2 regions of the Shewanella sp. SP2S2-4 genome follow, and region 1 is predicted to be linked to the other one. Evidence: predicted binding sites of a transcription regulator. Region 1 holds the regulator's gene; the other holds the start of a gene.
The links. The regulator LexA, encoded in region 1, represses DNA repair genes until DNA is damaged. The targets are predictions, from matches to a motif close to TACTGTATNNNNATACAGTA.
Positions count from the first base shown of each region.

Region 2: a site for LexA is predicted at 3,768-3,787, ahead of dinB (DNA polymerase IV). Genes of this name have one in related genera too.

Region 1 covers NZ_JAUOER010000007.1:59,876-68,022, forward strand. Annotated here, with positions in the region: gene ctaD (cytochrome c oxidase subunit I) at 1-1,207, opposite strand, end outside; gene coxB (cytochrome c oxidase subunit II) at 1,217-2,773, opposite strand; gene Q4Q54_RS07715 (cell division inhibitor SulA) at 3,176-3,688, opposite strand; gene lexA (transcriptional repressor LexA) at 3,685-4,305, opposite strand; gene plsB (glycerol-3-phosphate 1-O-acyltransferase PlsB) at 4,466-6,889, shown strand; gene mtr (tryptophan permease) at 6,889-8,145, shown strand.
Region 2 covers NZ_JAUOER010000001.1:69,296-77,442, reverse strand. Annotated here, with positions in the region: gene nqrM ((Na+)-NQR maturation NqrM) at 1-109, shown strand, start outside; gene bfr (bacterioferritin) at 371-844, shown strand; gene bfr (bacterioferritin) at 854-1,321, shown strand; gene Q4Q54_RS00400 (methyl-accepting chemotaxis protein) at 1,618-3,621, shown strand; gene dinB (DNA polymerase IV) at 3,811-4,887, shown strand; gene Q4Q54_RS00390 (LysR family transcriptional regulator) at 4,931-5,830, opposite strand; gene Q4Q54_RS00385 (DMT family transporter) at 5,923-6,855, shown strand; gene Q4Q54_RS00380 (methyl-accepting chemotaxis protein) at 7,009-8,147, opposite strand, start outside.

The sequences.
Region 1 (8,147 bases):
TCGCCCCAGTTACGAGCACATAATGGAAATGCGCCACCACAAAATAGGTGTCGTGGTATTGGAAGTCGGCGGGCGTAATGGCGAGCATTAACCCCGAAAAACCGCCAATGGTGAAGAGTATGATAAAGGCCACGGCGAACAACATAGGGGTTTCGAAGCTGAGCGAGCCGCGCCACATAGTCGCCACCCAGTTAAATACTTTCACCCCCGTTGGCACCGCAATCAACATAGTGCAATACATGAAAAACAGCTCGGCAAACACTGGCATACCTGTAGTGAACATATGATGTGCCCACACGAGGAACGACAGAATTGCAATACTCGCAGTTGCATAAACCATTGATGCATAGCCAAATAAGGGTTTGCGACTGAAGGCGGGCACTATGGCTGAGATGATACCAAAGGACGGCAAGATCATGATGTAAACTTCGGGGTGGCCGAAGAACCAGAAGATATGCTGGAACATCACAGGATCGCCACCCCCCGCGGCGTCGAAGAAGCTAGTGCCGAAAAACTTATCGGTCAGCACCATAGTTACAGCGCCCGCAAGTACGGGCATCACAGCGATCAGCAGGAATGCAGTGATAAGCCAAGTCCACACAAACAGCGGCAACTTCATCCATGTCATGCCGGGCGCACGTAAATTCACTATGGTTACAATCACGTTGATTGCGCCCATGATCGAACTTATCCCCATGATATGAATAGAGAACACGAAGAGTGCCGTGCTGTCAGGACTATAAGTGGTAGACAGTGGCGCGTAGAAGGTCCAACCAAAGTTAGGTCCGCCGCCTTCCATAAACAGCGAACTGAGTAGGATGGTAAAGGCGAAGGGTAAGATCCAAAAACTCCAGTTATTCATCCGTGGCAGCGCCATATCGGGCGCACCAATCATCATAGGGATCAGCCAGTTTGCTAGCCCAGTAAAGGCGGGCATTACCGCGCCGAATACCATGATCAGCCCATGGACTGTGGTCATTTGGTTAAAGAAGTTGGGCTCGACCAATTGTAATCCGGGCTGAAACAGTTCAGCGCGGATCACCATGGCCATAGCGCCACCGGTTAAAAACATAATGAAGCTGAACCATAAATACAAAGTACCAATGTCTTTATGGTTGGTGGTTAGCACCCAGCGCATGATGCCCTTTGGCGCACCATGATGATGGTCATCATGGGCTGCGGTTTGATCTTGAGTCGTTGTGCTCATCATAATCCCCTACTGTCCATGGCTTGCGATATCAGCAGGTTGCACTGTATCGCCGGTATTGTTGCCCCAAGCATTGCGCTCATAGGTAATGACTGCTGCGAGTTGCTGTGGGCTGAGTTGTTTGCCAAATGCTTGCATAGCCGTGCCTGTTTTGCCGTGCATCACAATATCGAGATGATTGGCGACGGGCCCAGTGGCGATAGCACTGCCAGCGAGGGCGGGGAAGGCGGGTGGTATGCCAGTTCCCGTCAACTGATGGCAGGCCGCACAAGTGGTGGTGTAGACAGTTTCACCTTCGGCCATCAGTGCCTCATGGGTGAGAGTGGGGAGGCTCGCCGGATCGACTATGGTTGCGGAGTCGACAACGGCTGCGGGCTCAGTTGTAGGTGCGGGTGTTGGGGTCGTGTTGACTGGTGCGGTAGCAGGTGCCTGTGTGCCAGTACTGCCGTTCATATGCTCATTAACATCTTTGGCCTGCACAGCATCGCCAGTATTATTACCCCACGCATTACGCTCATAGGTAATCACAGCGGCCATTTCTTGTGCCGTCAATTGCTTACCAAAGGCTTGCATGGCGGTACCCGCTTTACCGTTAATCACGATTTCAAGGTGGCCGCTGAGCGGTCCCGTTGCTATCGGACTGCCTTTGAGGTGTGGGAATACGCCTTGTAACCCCTCGCCATTAGGCTGGTGGCAGGCTGCGCAGTGACCGAGGTACACTTGCTCACCTTGGGTCATAAGCTCTTCTTTACTGAGGGTCTGTGCTAATGCGGCTTGAGCTGCGGTGGCCGCAGCACCTGCGGCTTGTTTTTGCTCCGCTACCCAAGCTTCAAACTCGGCTTCGGGTAGGGCTTGCACTACAATGGGCATAAAACCATGGTCTTTACCGCAAAGCTCGGCGCATTGACCACGGTAAATGCCGGGTTTGTCTATGCGAGTCCAGGCCTCATTGATAAACCCAGGATTAGCATCTTTCTTCACGGCAAAAGCAGGTACCCACCATGAATGAATGACGTCTTCTGAGGTCATTAAAAAGCGGATTTTGCGATTTATCGGTAGCACGAGCGGCTTATCGACCTCCAAAAGGTAATTTTCCCCTTTGGTTTCGGTACCGTCGATTTGTGCTCTAGGGGTTGCGAGTATGCTGTAAAAATCAATGTCCTGATCGAAATAGCTGTAGTGCCATTTCCATTGGGAACCTGTGACTTTAACTGTGAGATCGGCATTGCTGGGATCTTCCATCGCAATTAAGGTTTTTGTCGCTGGAATCGCCATTAAGATCAAAATGATAAATGGCAGAATCGTCCAAGCGATTTCAACTTTAGTGCTTTCGTGAAAGTGCGACGCGACAGCGCCTTTGGATTTTCTGTGATTGATCATGGCGTAAATCATCACGCCAAAGACCACAAGGCCAATGGCGCAGCAGATATACAAGATGGTCATGTGCAAGTGATAAACCTTGCCACTGATCTCGGTTACGCCAGGGGTCATGTTGAACCGCATGTCCGCGGCGGCCAACGGTGGTGCGAATAACACCACGAGTAAACAATACAACAATTGCTTCACAAGACTTCTCCTCTGCCAATTGCGAATAGCAACTACAAAGAAGAGCAACACAGTAAGTCTCAACTCTATGCAAACTCTTCAGTTCCCAAAAAAGCGTTTTTGACTTCAACGTGCGTTGGCGGCTGTTACTTTTAATTAAGTATTGTTACTGCTGGTATTAGCCACGCTGGCACATACGACTGAAATAAATCTGTTCTCTATTTTTAGTGGCATTTTGAACTCGATTACGGCTCGATTTATTTGCCACGGGCGGCGATATATCATCGCCGACTAAATCAACCATACTTGCTGTTTAAATATTGATCAAGATCACTTATTTATCTAATTGTCTGAAAAATTGCCAAAAAAAAGCCTCACATTCATAGGCGAGGCGGCTTTCAAGGTAAAAAAATAAATGAATATTTAATGTACAGCGCTAAAAAAAGATTGTTGGCCGAAGAGATTGCCTTGCTCAATGCGTACGTCGCCATGTAAGTGACTGTTTACGTCTTCAAGCACTATGCCCATGGCGCGAGCACTTTTAGCCACGATTTGCAGGCGACGATTATCGCGTGCATCCAGTGATTGGGTCCAAGTAATAACTGCACTGGACGTACCACTTGTTAAGGCTTTTTCCATCGCCCACAGGGTTTCGACTTCATCTTTAGCGTGCACCAGCAAGACTCTGTCCATACGCACGCCTGCATTGGCGAGCATTTGTTTGTAGCCAATACTCGGCGGGTTGATGAGCACTAACCAACGGCCCTGTTGGCTTAACTGGGCGAGTTGCGCGCTTAGATGGATTAATTCTTGGCGACCTTGAGTCTTCGTTGGCATGCAGGCGATAGGTGCATGGTGCCAGTCATAGTCGGCATCACGGACTTCATCGAGCCACAAGCCTGGGTGGCGGGGTGCATTGCCAAGTAGTTTGTTCATAGCCAATCTCCATTACGGATCACACCGACGGCGAGTCCTTCAATTGTTAAACTTTGATAGCCTAAATCCACTTTAATCGGGGAATAGTCTTCATTTTCGGCGTGTAGATAGACTACATTACCTTTTTTTTCGAAACGTTTAACAGTGACATCGTCGTCGACTCTCGCGACAACCACTTGACCATTTCTAGCTTGTTGTACTTTATGAACTGCCAGCAAATCTCCTTCGAGAATGCCGATATTCTTCATGCTGTCGCCTTTAACCCGCAGTAAGAAATCGGCGGCGGGATGGAACATGCTCGGGTCGACTTGGTAGTACTGTTCGACATGTTCTTGGGCAAGAATAGGTTCGCCAGCAGCCACTTGACCGATAAGTGGTAAACCTGTTTCAGTTAAATCTTCGACTTCCGCAGGTAGGCGAATGCCCCGCGAAGTGCCCGGCATGATCTCAATGCAGCCCTTTTTCGCCAACGCTTTAAGATGCTCTTCAGCCGCATTGGCGCTCTTAAAACCTAAACGGGTCGCGATTTCTGCCCGTGTGGGTGGCATGCCAGTATCGGCAATATTTCGTTTAATTAGCTCTAAAATTTCAGCTTGGCGTGGCGTCAAAGGTCTCATGGTGTTTCCTGTTTTTCTATACAGTTACTGTTAGTATATACAGTATTATTTGCAGCGCAAGTATTAACCACTTTTTAGCTATGTTGGAGAGAATTAGCGAATATTACCCATAGTCTGGTATTCTACCGGGCTAGTAAACGTACTTAATTGCATAAGAATAATGCCTAAACACGACTCTCTTTGGTTGAAATCATTACGCTGGATCCAAAAACACTTAGTGCACACTATTGTTGTGCCTCAGGATCCCTTTGCCGATCTGAATCTGGATGCCTCCAGACCCCTTGCTTATGTGATGAAAACGGAATCGCTGAGTGACATCGCTGCCCTGAGTGAAATAACGGCTAAGTTAGGACTACCGAGCCCCTATGAGCCTTTAGTGGCAAATGGTGTGATTGCGCCTCGGGTTGTCTGCCTTCAAGGGCGTAAGCCGCTGTTTGGTGAGCGTGCCGGTAACGAGCCTTTCCTCGAATGCTTTATGCGTTTGTTGGCCGTGCATAAGGAACGCCCTGAATTAGACATTCAACTAGTGCCCGTGAGCCTGTATTGGGGCCGCACGCCAGGGAAAGAAGACGACACTATGAAGGCGGCTGTGTTTGAGCGGGAAAACCCGACTTGGCTGCGCAAATGCTTGATGATTTTATTCTTAGGTCGACATAACTTCGTACAGTTTTCAAATGCGGTATCTCTGCGATACATGGCCGACGAACACGGCACTGACATGGGGATTGCCCATAAATTAGCGCGGGTCGCGCGGGTGCATTTCCGCCGTCAACGTAAGGTGATGACAGGGCCTGTGCTGCCAAATCGCCAAGCACTGTTTCATTCGCTGCTCAAATCCGAGTCCTTGCGTAAAGCGATTCAAGAAGAAGCGGCCAACAAAAAGATTTCTGAGACCCAAGCGCGCGAGACGGCTATTGAGTATCTCGATGAAATTGCTGCCGATTACTCAGATAGCTTAGTGCGTATTGCCGAGCGTTTCTTAACTTGGTTGTGGAACAAGCTTTACAGCGGGATCAACATTAAAGGCGCCGAGCAAGTTCGCCAGCTGCACCATGATGGTCACGAGATCGTTTATGTACCTTGCCATCGCAGCCACATGGATTACCTGCTGTTATCGTATATTTTGTATTATCAAGGCATGGTTCCGCCGCACATTGCTGCTGGTATTAACCTCAACTTCTGGCCCGCGGGACCTATGTTTCGTCGCGGTGGTGCCTTCTTTATCCGCCGTAGTTTTAATGGCAACAAGCTGTATACCGCAGTATTCCGTGAGTATTTAGACCAACTGTTTGCTAAAGGTTATTCGGTGGAATACTTCTCCGAAGGCGGCCGCTCACGTACCGGTCGTCTATTGGCGCCAAAAACCGGCATGATTGCTATGACGATGAACAGCGTGCTGCGCGGTATCGAGCGTCCGGTAACATTGGTGCCTGTGTATTTAGGCTATGACCATGTGATGGAAGTGGCGACGTACCATAAAGAGTTAAGTGGTAAGAAAAAGAAAAAAGAATCTGTGTGGCAGGTGTTTGGTGCGATTCGCAAACTTGGTAATTTCGGCCAAGGGTATGTGAACTTTGGCGAGCCGATTACTCTGCAAAACTTCTTAAATGAGCGCGCGCCAAACTGGCGTACTGAGTTGGCCGATGATCCTGAGCAAAAACCAAGCTGGTTAACGCCAGCGGTAAACGTGCTGGCGAATCGAGTGATGACAAATATTAACGATGCTGCAGCGGCGAGTTCGGTGACCTTGACGAGTTTAGTGTTGCTGGCCACAGATCAAAATGCCTTAGAGCGCAGTCTGCTGGAGCGTCAGCTTGATCTGTATCTGACCCTACTCAAAAAAGTGCCTTACACTACTTATACTTCGGTTGCCGAAGGTGATGGTAAGCATTTAGTGCAGCAAGGTTTAGAGCTGAATAAGTTTGTTGTTTGTGCCGATCCTTTAGGTGAAATCGTGTCTATCGAAGCGAGTCAGGCAGTGTCTATGACTTACTATCGTAACAATATCATTCACTTATTTATTGTGCCGTCATTAATTGCGAGCTGCTTAACGCATAATGAGCAGATCCCGCGTCAGCAAGTGGTGTCAATCGTTGCCGATTTTTATCCACTGCTGAAAGCCGAACTCTTTATGGGCATTAAAGATGTACCTGCCTATGTCAATCAAGTGCTGGATTTCTTCATTGAACAAGGGTTAGTAGTCGAGACTGATACCTTAACTGTCGTGCCTGAACACACTAGCCAACTATTATTGTTAGCCAGTTCAGTGAGCGAGACTCTGCAACGCTATGCCATTATTTTCAATCTGTTAGCGAACAGACCTAAGATGGAGCGCTCAGAACTTGAGTCTGAGAGTCATCTACTCGCCCAGCGTTTAGGCGCTTTGCATGGCATTACCGCGCCTGAGTTCTACGATAAGAAACTTTACGGCACCTTGAGCGTTAAGCTCAAAGAATTGGGCTATCTAGCGGATAACCAAGATAAGTCCAATATCAATCGCATACGAGATCAAGCCAATAGCTTATTACGTCCGTCAGTGAAACAAACGATAGTGGCGAGTGTCACCGCGGAGCATACAGTTTAATGGCAAATCATATGAATGCGGCTAAGCATAAGCCCGCAGGTAAGTCCTTGCTCGGCGGCGCCATGATTATTGCCGGCACGACCGTAGGTGCAGGGATGTTTTCTCTGCCCGTGGTCGGTGCCGGTATGTGGTTTGGCTATTCGATTTTAATGTTATTGGGCATTTGGTTTTGCATGTTGATGTCGGGCTTATTGCTGCTCGAAACCAATTTGCATTTCGAACCGGGTGCTAGCTTCGATACTTTAAGCAAGCAAACCTTAGGGCAGTTTTGGCGGATAGTGAACGGCGTTTCTATCGCGTTCGTGCTGTATATTTTGACTTATGCCTATATCAGCGGTGGTGGCTCGATTGTGAATCACAGCTTGCAGGGCATGGGAATTGAGTTACCGCAAAGTGTTGCTGGGCTGGTGTTTGCCATAGTGTTGGCTAGTATCGTATTGATCAGCACTAAGGCCGTGGATCGCATTACCACGATTATGCTCGGCGGTATGATCATTACCTTCTTCCTTGCAATCGGCAATTTACTGATCGAAATCGATGTGACTAAGTTGCTCGAACCCGATGGTAATAATAGCTTTTCACCTTATCTGTGGGCGGCGCTACCCTTTGGTCTTGCCAGCTTTGGCTACCATGGTAACGTTCCCAGCTTAGTGAAGTATTACGGCAAAGATTCCACCACCATTATCAAGGCGATTTTCGTCGGCACCTTTATCGCGCTGGTGATTTATGCCTGTTGGTTAGTGGCGACTATGGGCAATATTCCCCGCAGCCAGTTTATCGATATTATTGCCCAAGGCGGCAATATGGGGGTCTTGGTGGGCGCTTTGTCTGAGGTGATGGCGAGTAGCTGGTTGAACAGTATGTTAACGCTGTTTGCTAACTTGGCCGTGGCTTCATCTTTCTTAGGGGTGACCTTAGGTTTGTTTGATTATCTCGCCGACTTGTTTGGTTTTGACGATTCGCGCTCGGGCCGGATGAAAACTGCGTTAGTGACCTTTGTGCCGCCGACGATTTTAGGATTACTGTTCCCCGACGGTTTCTTAGTGGCGATTGGCTTTGCGGCATTAGCGGCGACAGTGTGGGCGGTTATCGTCCCGGCGCTGATGGCCTATAAATCGCGGCAGTTATTCCCCGAGAGCACAGGTTTTAGAGTGATAGGCGGTACACCGCTGATTATTCTTGTGGTGTTATTTGGCATAGTCACGGGTGCTTGTCATCTGCTCGCGATGGCAAATTTACTGCCGCAATATTCCTAATT
Region 2 (8,147 bases), on a different contig from region 1:
AGGGATTGAAAAAGCGTGTGATTGTGATGACCCTTGTGACAAACGTAAACGTCGTATGGCCGCTGAAGAAGCGCGCCGTGAGAAGTTAACCAAAGACCGTATTATTTAATATTCTCTCAATCGCCAGTTTCGACAATAGCCTCCTATCTGGAGGCTATTTTTTTGCATGAAACTTATCAAGCTATACCATCCAATTAAATTTATCCTTGGGTTATGAGGGAGATAGCGCGTTAATCTAAGCAGGAATGAGAATGCTTTTCATCATTAAGTTTGTGAAATATAAAGATAATTTGAGTTGATGGGTAAATTGTACTAGGCTAGAAGCTTGATTTAGATCAATCTTTTTCACGCTTACCAAGGATAGTAACTTATGAAAGGTCATCCTAAAGTGGTTGGGCAACTGAATCGGGTGCTTACCTGTGAGTTGACCGCCATCAATCAATATTTCCTCCATGCCCGCATGTTTAAACATTGGGGCTTAGAGAAACTCAATCACGTCGAATATAAAAAATCTATCCAAGATATGAAGCACGCCGATAAGCTCATCGAGCGCGTGCTGTTTTTGGAAGGTCTGCCAAATTTGCAGCAACTCGAGAAACTTCGCATTGGTGAACATAGCCAAGAAATGCTCGACTGCGATCTGGCCATGGTGCAAGAGCAACTGACATTGCTGCGTGATGCCATTAACCTGTGTGAAGCCGAGCAAGACTATGTGAGCCGCGATCTGCTGGAAGACATCCTTGAAGACGAGGAAGAACACTTAGATTGGCTTGAGTCGCAGCAAGAGCTCATTACGCTAACCGGGATTCAAAATTATCTACAATCGCAAATTAGCGACCAATAGGAGCGGGATATGAAAGGCGATAAAGACGTCATCGATGCGTTAAATCGACTCCTAACGGGAGAACTCTCGGCAATGGATCAATATTTTGTCCATGCCCATATGTACGAAGATTGGGGCTTGAATGAACTCTATGAGCGCATCGCCCATGAGTCCGATGATGAAAAAGCCCATGCGGCCAAATTAGTACAGCGTATTTTATTCCTCGAAGGAACGCCTAATGTTGCCGCCCGTGAGGCGTTGAACATAGGTAAAGATGTGGAAGAGATGCTGCGTAATGATCTCGCCTACGAGTACAAGGTAGCGGACGATTTGCGTCAAGTGATTGCCCTGTGTGAGCAGAAGCAAGATTACCAGACCCGCGAAATCCTCGAAGTGTTACTCGACGATACTGAGTCGGACCACATGTATTGGCTCGAAAAACAACTCGGACTTATCGGCCGTGTCGGGCTGCAAAACTACCTGCAAACTAAGATGTAATCGCTAAATCAAGATCAGCGAGGCTAACTCGCTGATCTTATTTCTACCGCTTCCTATTTTTTGAATCCCTATATAGTCTATCTGACTGTAAAACTTTGCCTCTACAAACTCATCCTCTGCAATCCGCCTTAAATTTAGCGAATCCTGTTATACGTTCAATATCCTTTCTTTACAAATACTTATTTACGTTTTTTATGGCGATTTCATCTGTTGTTAACAGGTAAAAATTGTTACCGTGTAAAACTATTTTTGCGAGCCATATTGTTAAGTTGTTGGTCAGCCAGACGGGAAGATTGATGGGATATATGAAACGTTCTCTAAGTTTGCAGTTAGTGGTGACTATCGTTGGTGCGCTTGCTGTACTGCTTACCTTAGTCGCCGCTTTGTTGGTGACGAAAGAAAGTGATAACACGCGAAAGCAAGTCGATGCGGATATTTCGGCGTTAGTTGCCTTAAAAGCCAATGAGATTAGCGGTTACTTTATTGCTAAGGGCCAAGTGATCCATTCAGTGTTTGCCGAGCCGGGTTTAGTGAAGTGGTTTACTCAGTATCACGCCCGTGGCAGTCACCTCGCGGCTGATCGCCAGTACCAAGACATTATTGGTTACTTTAAGTCTTTCTCTGATCGCGATAGTGATGTTAAATCGGTGTTTTTTGGCTCGGCCAATACCTTCGAGTACTTTGACCTTAATGGCCGTTTTGATGGCGATCCAGATTACTACACCAACAAACGACCTTGGTGGCAGGAAGCGATCGATCAAGCCGGGCTCTTTGTTGGCGATCCAGCGGTCGATGCGAACGATGGTTCAATTTCTGCTACGGTTAAAACCCCCGTTTATGCGGCTAATGGTGAGCTGATTGGCATTGGCGGCATGGATATCTTGATTGATACCATTGGTAAATCCCTGCTGGCACCGATTAAATACCGTGATTTTGGCCAAGCTTTCTTAATGACAGACGAAGGCAAGCTAGTGTATTTCCCTGGTTTTTCCGAGCGTTTCCCGCCGGGCTCCTTGGCGAATCAAGTGGATACTCAGTTTAAGGACACATCAGGATTTTCTGCATTACGACAACAGATGCAAAGGGAAGCGCAAGGGTTTGCTAATGTTACATTTAATGGCGTTCCCCAGCGGGTGAGCTTTGTGACTGTGGGCGGCGATTATCCCAAACAAAAGTGGCACTTAGCCTTTATGTTGCCTCACGAAGTGATTGAAGCGCCAGTAACCGCCGCGTTCTGGAATGCCAGTATGGTCGCCATAGGTATCATGCTGCTAATGGGCGTGACAGTATGGTTGATGTTGCTGCCCTTTAGACGCCAATTAGCTAAGTTATTGGATGCGATGGAAGATATCGCCGAAGGTGACAGTGATTTATCAAAACGTATTCTAATGGATCGAGAAGACGAGTTAGGCAAACTTGGCGATGCCTTTAACCGCTTTGCCGAGAAAGTGCAGCACATGTTGTTGGATACGCGCAGCTTAACCCAAGAGGTGGGCACGGGCGTTGTTGATGCGCGGCAAATCTGTGATTTAGCCGTGTCGTCGGTCTCATCGCAAAAGCAGCAGATAGATTCGGTTGCCACCGCCGCGACGCAAATGGCGCAAACGAGTCAAGAAATGGCTGTCAGTGCCCAGCGTGCCAATGATTTTGCCCAGAAGGCGCAAACTCAAGCCCACGACGGTACACAGATTGTTTCCCGTGCGACCGAAGGGATGAAGGCGCTGTCAGAGCAAGTGATTGCCGCGGCGAAAGTGATTAAACACTTACGCAATAGTTCAGAGCAAATCGGTGAAGTCTTGAGTGTGATCCGTAATATTGCCGAGCAAACCAATCTATTGGCATTGAATGCGGCGATTGAAGCGGCGCGTGCGGGTGAGCAAGGCCGCGGTTTTGCTGTCGTGGCTGACGAAGTGCGCACGTTGGCATCCCGTACCCAAGATTCTACCGCCAACATTCAAGGTATTATTCAAACCTTGCAACAGAGTGCATTGCAGGCTGAGCAAGTGATGGAATCGGGCGTTGAGCAAGCGAAAGCGGGGCAAGAGCTAACGACTCAGGTCGAAGCGGCACTGAATGATATTGCGACGGCGATTATGTCAATCCAACAGCAAACGGTTGAAATAACCGTAGCAATCGATCAGCAAGCCGTGGCGGCCGAGGAAGTGGCGCTCAATGTCGATAATGTGCGGGGGTTGTCGGATCAGTCTTTGCTTTCGAGTCAGGACTTGTCGCAAAGCTTGCAAGGGTTTGAGGATATGACCCGCGCGCTCACACGCAATATCGGCCAATTTAAGATTTAAGCCTAAGTTGGTCAGTGAACTATTTGCTCACTGACCATCAGCTCAATCACGGCATCACTCATAGTGCACTCACAAAAGGAGCTTAGGCTCCTTTTAATTTTAGGTTTCCCGCCCGATCCCCGCTAAATTGATGATGAACACTTGATTACTGTTTTTATATACAGTATTTTGGCGTTGGAGGAATTCAACGTGCGAAAAATTATTCACATCGATATGGACTGCTATTTTGCGGCAGTGGAAATGCGCGACTTTCCCGAATACCGTGGCAAGCCTTTAGCTGTGGGCGGCAGCAGCGATCGTCGAGGTGTTATTAGCACTTGCAGCTACGAGGCACGTAAATTCGGTGTACGTTCAGCAATGGCGACCGCCTATGCCTTTAAGTTATGTCCCAATCTCATTTTGGTTCCTGGGCGGATGCAGGTTTATAAAGATGTGTCGCTGCAAATTCGTGAAATTTTCTCCCGCTATACCCAATTGATTGAGCCGCTTTCTTTAGATGAAGCCTATTTAGACGTGAGTGAGTGCCAACAATATAAGGGCTCGGCGACCTTGATTGCGCAGGCCATTCGCAGCGATATCTTAGCCGAAACTGGGTTAACCGCTTCGGCAGGCATAGCACCGGTGAAGTTTTTGGCTAAGGTTGCCTCGGATTTGAATAAGCCAAACGGCCAATATGTGATTACTCCAGAGACACTTCCTGATTTTGTTAAAACCTTATCGCTGCGTAAAATTCCCGGTGTCGGCAAAGTCACCGCCGAAAAGCTCTCCTCGCTCGGGCTCAATACCTGTGGTGATGTGCAAGCCTATTCTAAACCTGAGTTATTGGCGCGATTCGGCAAGTTTGGTGGCGTCTTGATTGAGCGTTCCCAAGGCATCGATGAGCGGGGCATTTCCGCCGATAGGGAGCGTAAATCAGTGGGTGTTGAAACCACGCTGGCGAAGGATATTTATAGTCTAGAGCAGTGCCAACAAGTGATGCCGGGATTGATCCAAGAATTAGCCCTACGTTTGAGCCGCAGCGCTAAAGAGCGCAAAATTCACAAGCAAGTGGTCAAGCTCAAGTTTAATGATTTCAAGCAAACCACTATCGAGCATCGTAGCGATGAAGTCTCGATTGTGATGTTTTATGATCTACTCGCACAGGCGATGGCAAGGCAAGAGGGCCGCGGCATTCGCCTATTAGGTATTTCGGTAGGACTCGCCGATTCTATCCTCGCAGTGCCCGAAATCCCAAATGCCCAGACTCAGCTTGATTTAGCGCTCTAGGCGTTTACTGAGTCGATACGCCGCAGACTCATCCCTGAATGGCTCAATAAGCCTCGGGTGGATTTGCCAACATAAAATCAATTAACAGTCTGACCCGAAAGGGTAAGTTGTCCCGATCGCGATACATCAAGTAGGCGGTGCGCGGAATACCTTGCCATTCTGGCAGTATTTGAACGAGCTTGCCGCTTTGTATCTGTTCACTCGCCATGCTGATGGGCAATAGTCCAATACCGAGTCCCGCCACTACAGCCTGACTGGCGATCGCCATATCATCGACGGCTAGTTTGATGTTTCCCCTCGGCTCAAACTCGAAATCTTGCCCAGTGCTTTTGTGCTGTAAACGCCACGTTTTTGTGGGCTTTGCGATGATAACCGGATGTTGTTCGAGTGCTTCTATGGATTGCAGTGTATGCCACTGGGTTGCCGATGTGCTGGCGCAAAGCACAAAGCTAATCGTGGTGAGCGGCCTTGCAATCCAATCGGGATCTTTAGGTTCACCCACTCGAAAGGCGATATCGATGGCGTTTTCACTGACATCGATATTCATGTTCGACAGGCTTAAATCGATGTCGATATTGGGATAATGCTTTTGAAAGGCGTTGAGTGATTCACCTAGCCAGCGATAGGTTGTATTGATGGGCGCCGAGATCCGCAGTTTGCCAACCGCTTGATGCTTATCCGCATGCAACTCACCAGATACCTGGTTTAACTCGATAAACAGCGGACCGCAGCGTTCGAGATAACGCTGACCTGTGGCGGTAAGGTTGACTCTATGGGCGTCTCTGTGCAGTAAACGCAGGCCTAATGATTGTTCTAACAGATTGATTCGACGACTTAAGGTTGAAGGTGGAATGCCTAAGTGTTGCGCCGCGAGCTTAAAACTCCCTTGCTGTGCCACCACCCAAAATAAGCGCATATCGTCTAAGGAATAATTAAGTTTCATATTTGGAATTTAAGCTCTCAATCTTGTAGGTTTTAATAATATATGAAACTTATAAACTAAGCTCAATCCCAATTACCTCCCTAGAGTCCGAGATGAAATCCCATACACCTTACATGACATTCGTTTGTCTACTGATTTGCGTTTTTAGCTGGGGCAGCGTGTTTCCCATTGCTAAGCGAGTGCTGGAGGAGATGTCAGGGGAATCCCTCGTATTCTGGCGTTTTACCATTGCGGCTGTGACTCTAGCGTTATATATCGCTTTTACTCGTCAGGCTTGGCCCAAATTGAGTTTGGCGCAATATATTGTCATAGCGCTAGTAGGCGTGATTGGTGTGGGCGGCTTAAATCTGGCGTTATTTAATGGCCTGCAGCATACCTCTGCCGCCAATGGTGCCTTGATTATGGCGCTTAGCCCGCTGGTGACTTCAATTGTCAATGCGCTATTACAGCGTGAATGGCTCAGCAGACAACAAGTGTTCAGCTTAGTGGGCGGTTTGGCGGGCGTATTGCTAGTGATCACTAACGGCAGTGTGCAGCAATTACTCAACTTTAGTTTTAACCAAGGTGATGTGATGATTGCCGCCGGCATGTTGGCGTGGAGTGGTTATACCATTTGTTCGCAATGGGTCGGCCATTGGTTGCCTGTGTTGCCCTTTACCTTGCTGAGTATGATAGCTGCCAGTGTGTCTATGTCCGTGGTTGGGCTTGGCCGAGGTGAGTTTCATCCTTGGCAGGAGTTGATTGGACTGTCGACGACGGCTTTGTCTAGCGTGCTCTACATAGGTTTGTTCGCCACTGTGCTCGGTTATCTGTTTTGGATTAACGGCGTTAAGGCGCTTGGTCCCGCTAAGGCATCGGTCTTTTTTAATCTCGTGCCCGTTTTTGCGGCATTAACGGCGTTAGCCATGGGGCAGGCGGTAACGGAAATTCAATTGGTGGGTATGCTGATAGTAATCCTTGCGTTGATGTTACCTATGTTAGTCAACCTACGCGCGGCAAGAGGCTTAGTGGTTAAGCGCTGCTAATCTATGCTAGCTTTGCTGTTTAAATATAAGGGAGCACCTGAATTCAGATCATCACTGCGACAGGTTTATGCTCCCTTATTCGGTAGAGGGGACTTTTCAAACATCACTGATTTACAAAAGGTAACTTATATAAAAACTTTCACTCTCGACAAATTACAGTTTAAAACGACTGACCAGCGCCGTGAGGTTACCCGCCATTGACGAGAGTTGTACGCTTGCGGCGTAGATTTCATCAGTGTTGCGTAAACTGTCCTCCGACTGTTCGGCAATGTGTTGAATATTTTGATGACTCTCATTGGCCATAGTGGTTTGCGCTTTGGCAGCGAGGGCGATTTGATTATTCATTTCGCTGATCTGGCTCACCATTTCTGCAATATGCGCTAGGGCTTCACCGGCATTACTGGCGGCTTCGACGCTTGAAATCGCCTTTTCATTACCGATATTAATTGCCGCCACAGCGCTTTGGGTGCCATTTTGCACATTGGCGATCATCAATTTAATTTCTTCGGTGGATTGGTGGGTCTTAGAGGCGAGGGAGCGCACTTCATCGGCAACCACAGCAAAGCCGCGTCCTTGTTCGCCCGCTCGCGCCGCTTCAATCGCTGCGTTAAGGGCTAATAGATTCGTCTGCTCGGCAATAGATTGGATCACCTCAAGCACGCGGCCGATATGTTGGCCTTCTTGTTCGAGTTTGTTGATCTGCATTTCGGCTGAGCCTACATCTCCTGCGAGTTCACGAATTACATTGATGGTTTTTTTCACTCTCTCTTGGCCATCGGCGGTAAAGACATCGGCTTGTTTCGCGGCATCGGCGGCATGACTGGCACTGACAGACACTTCTTGCACTGAGGCAGCAATGTGATCACTGGCATCGGCGATTCTATGGGTGGCCGCCTGTTGATCCATCAAGGTATGTTTTGCCGTGGCACTGGTTTTGGCTAGCCCTTCGGCGGCGACATTCAGCTCCGAAGTAGATTGTTTAAACTGCGAGATAATGCCGTGTAAATTATCGAGGAAGTGATTGAAGGCATTGGCAAGATCACCCAGTTCGTCCTTAGAGGTTAGCTGGATTCGCTCGGTCAAATCGCCATCACCATCGGTAATGTCGTGGATTTTCGCGAGCAAAACTGCGAGTGGCTTACTGATGAGTTTAGGCAGCGCAACGATGAACAGAATGCAGATCAGGATACTAATCGTTAAAGCAATTAACTGCATCTGCTGTCCACGATAGGCGTCATCATCCACTTGGGTGACGGCTGCTGCCGTGTTGCTGTTTAAGTCATCGATCAACT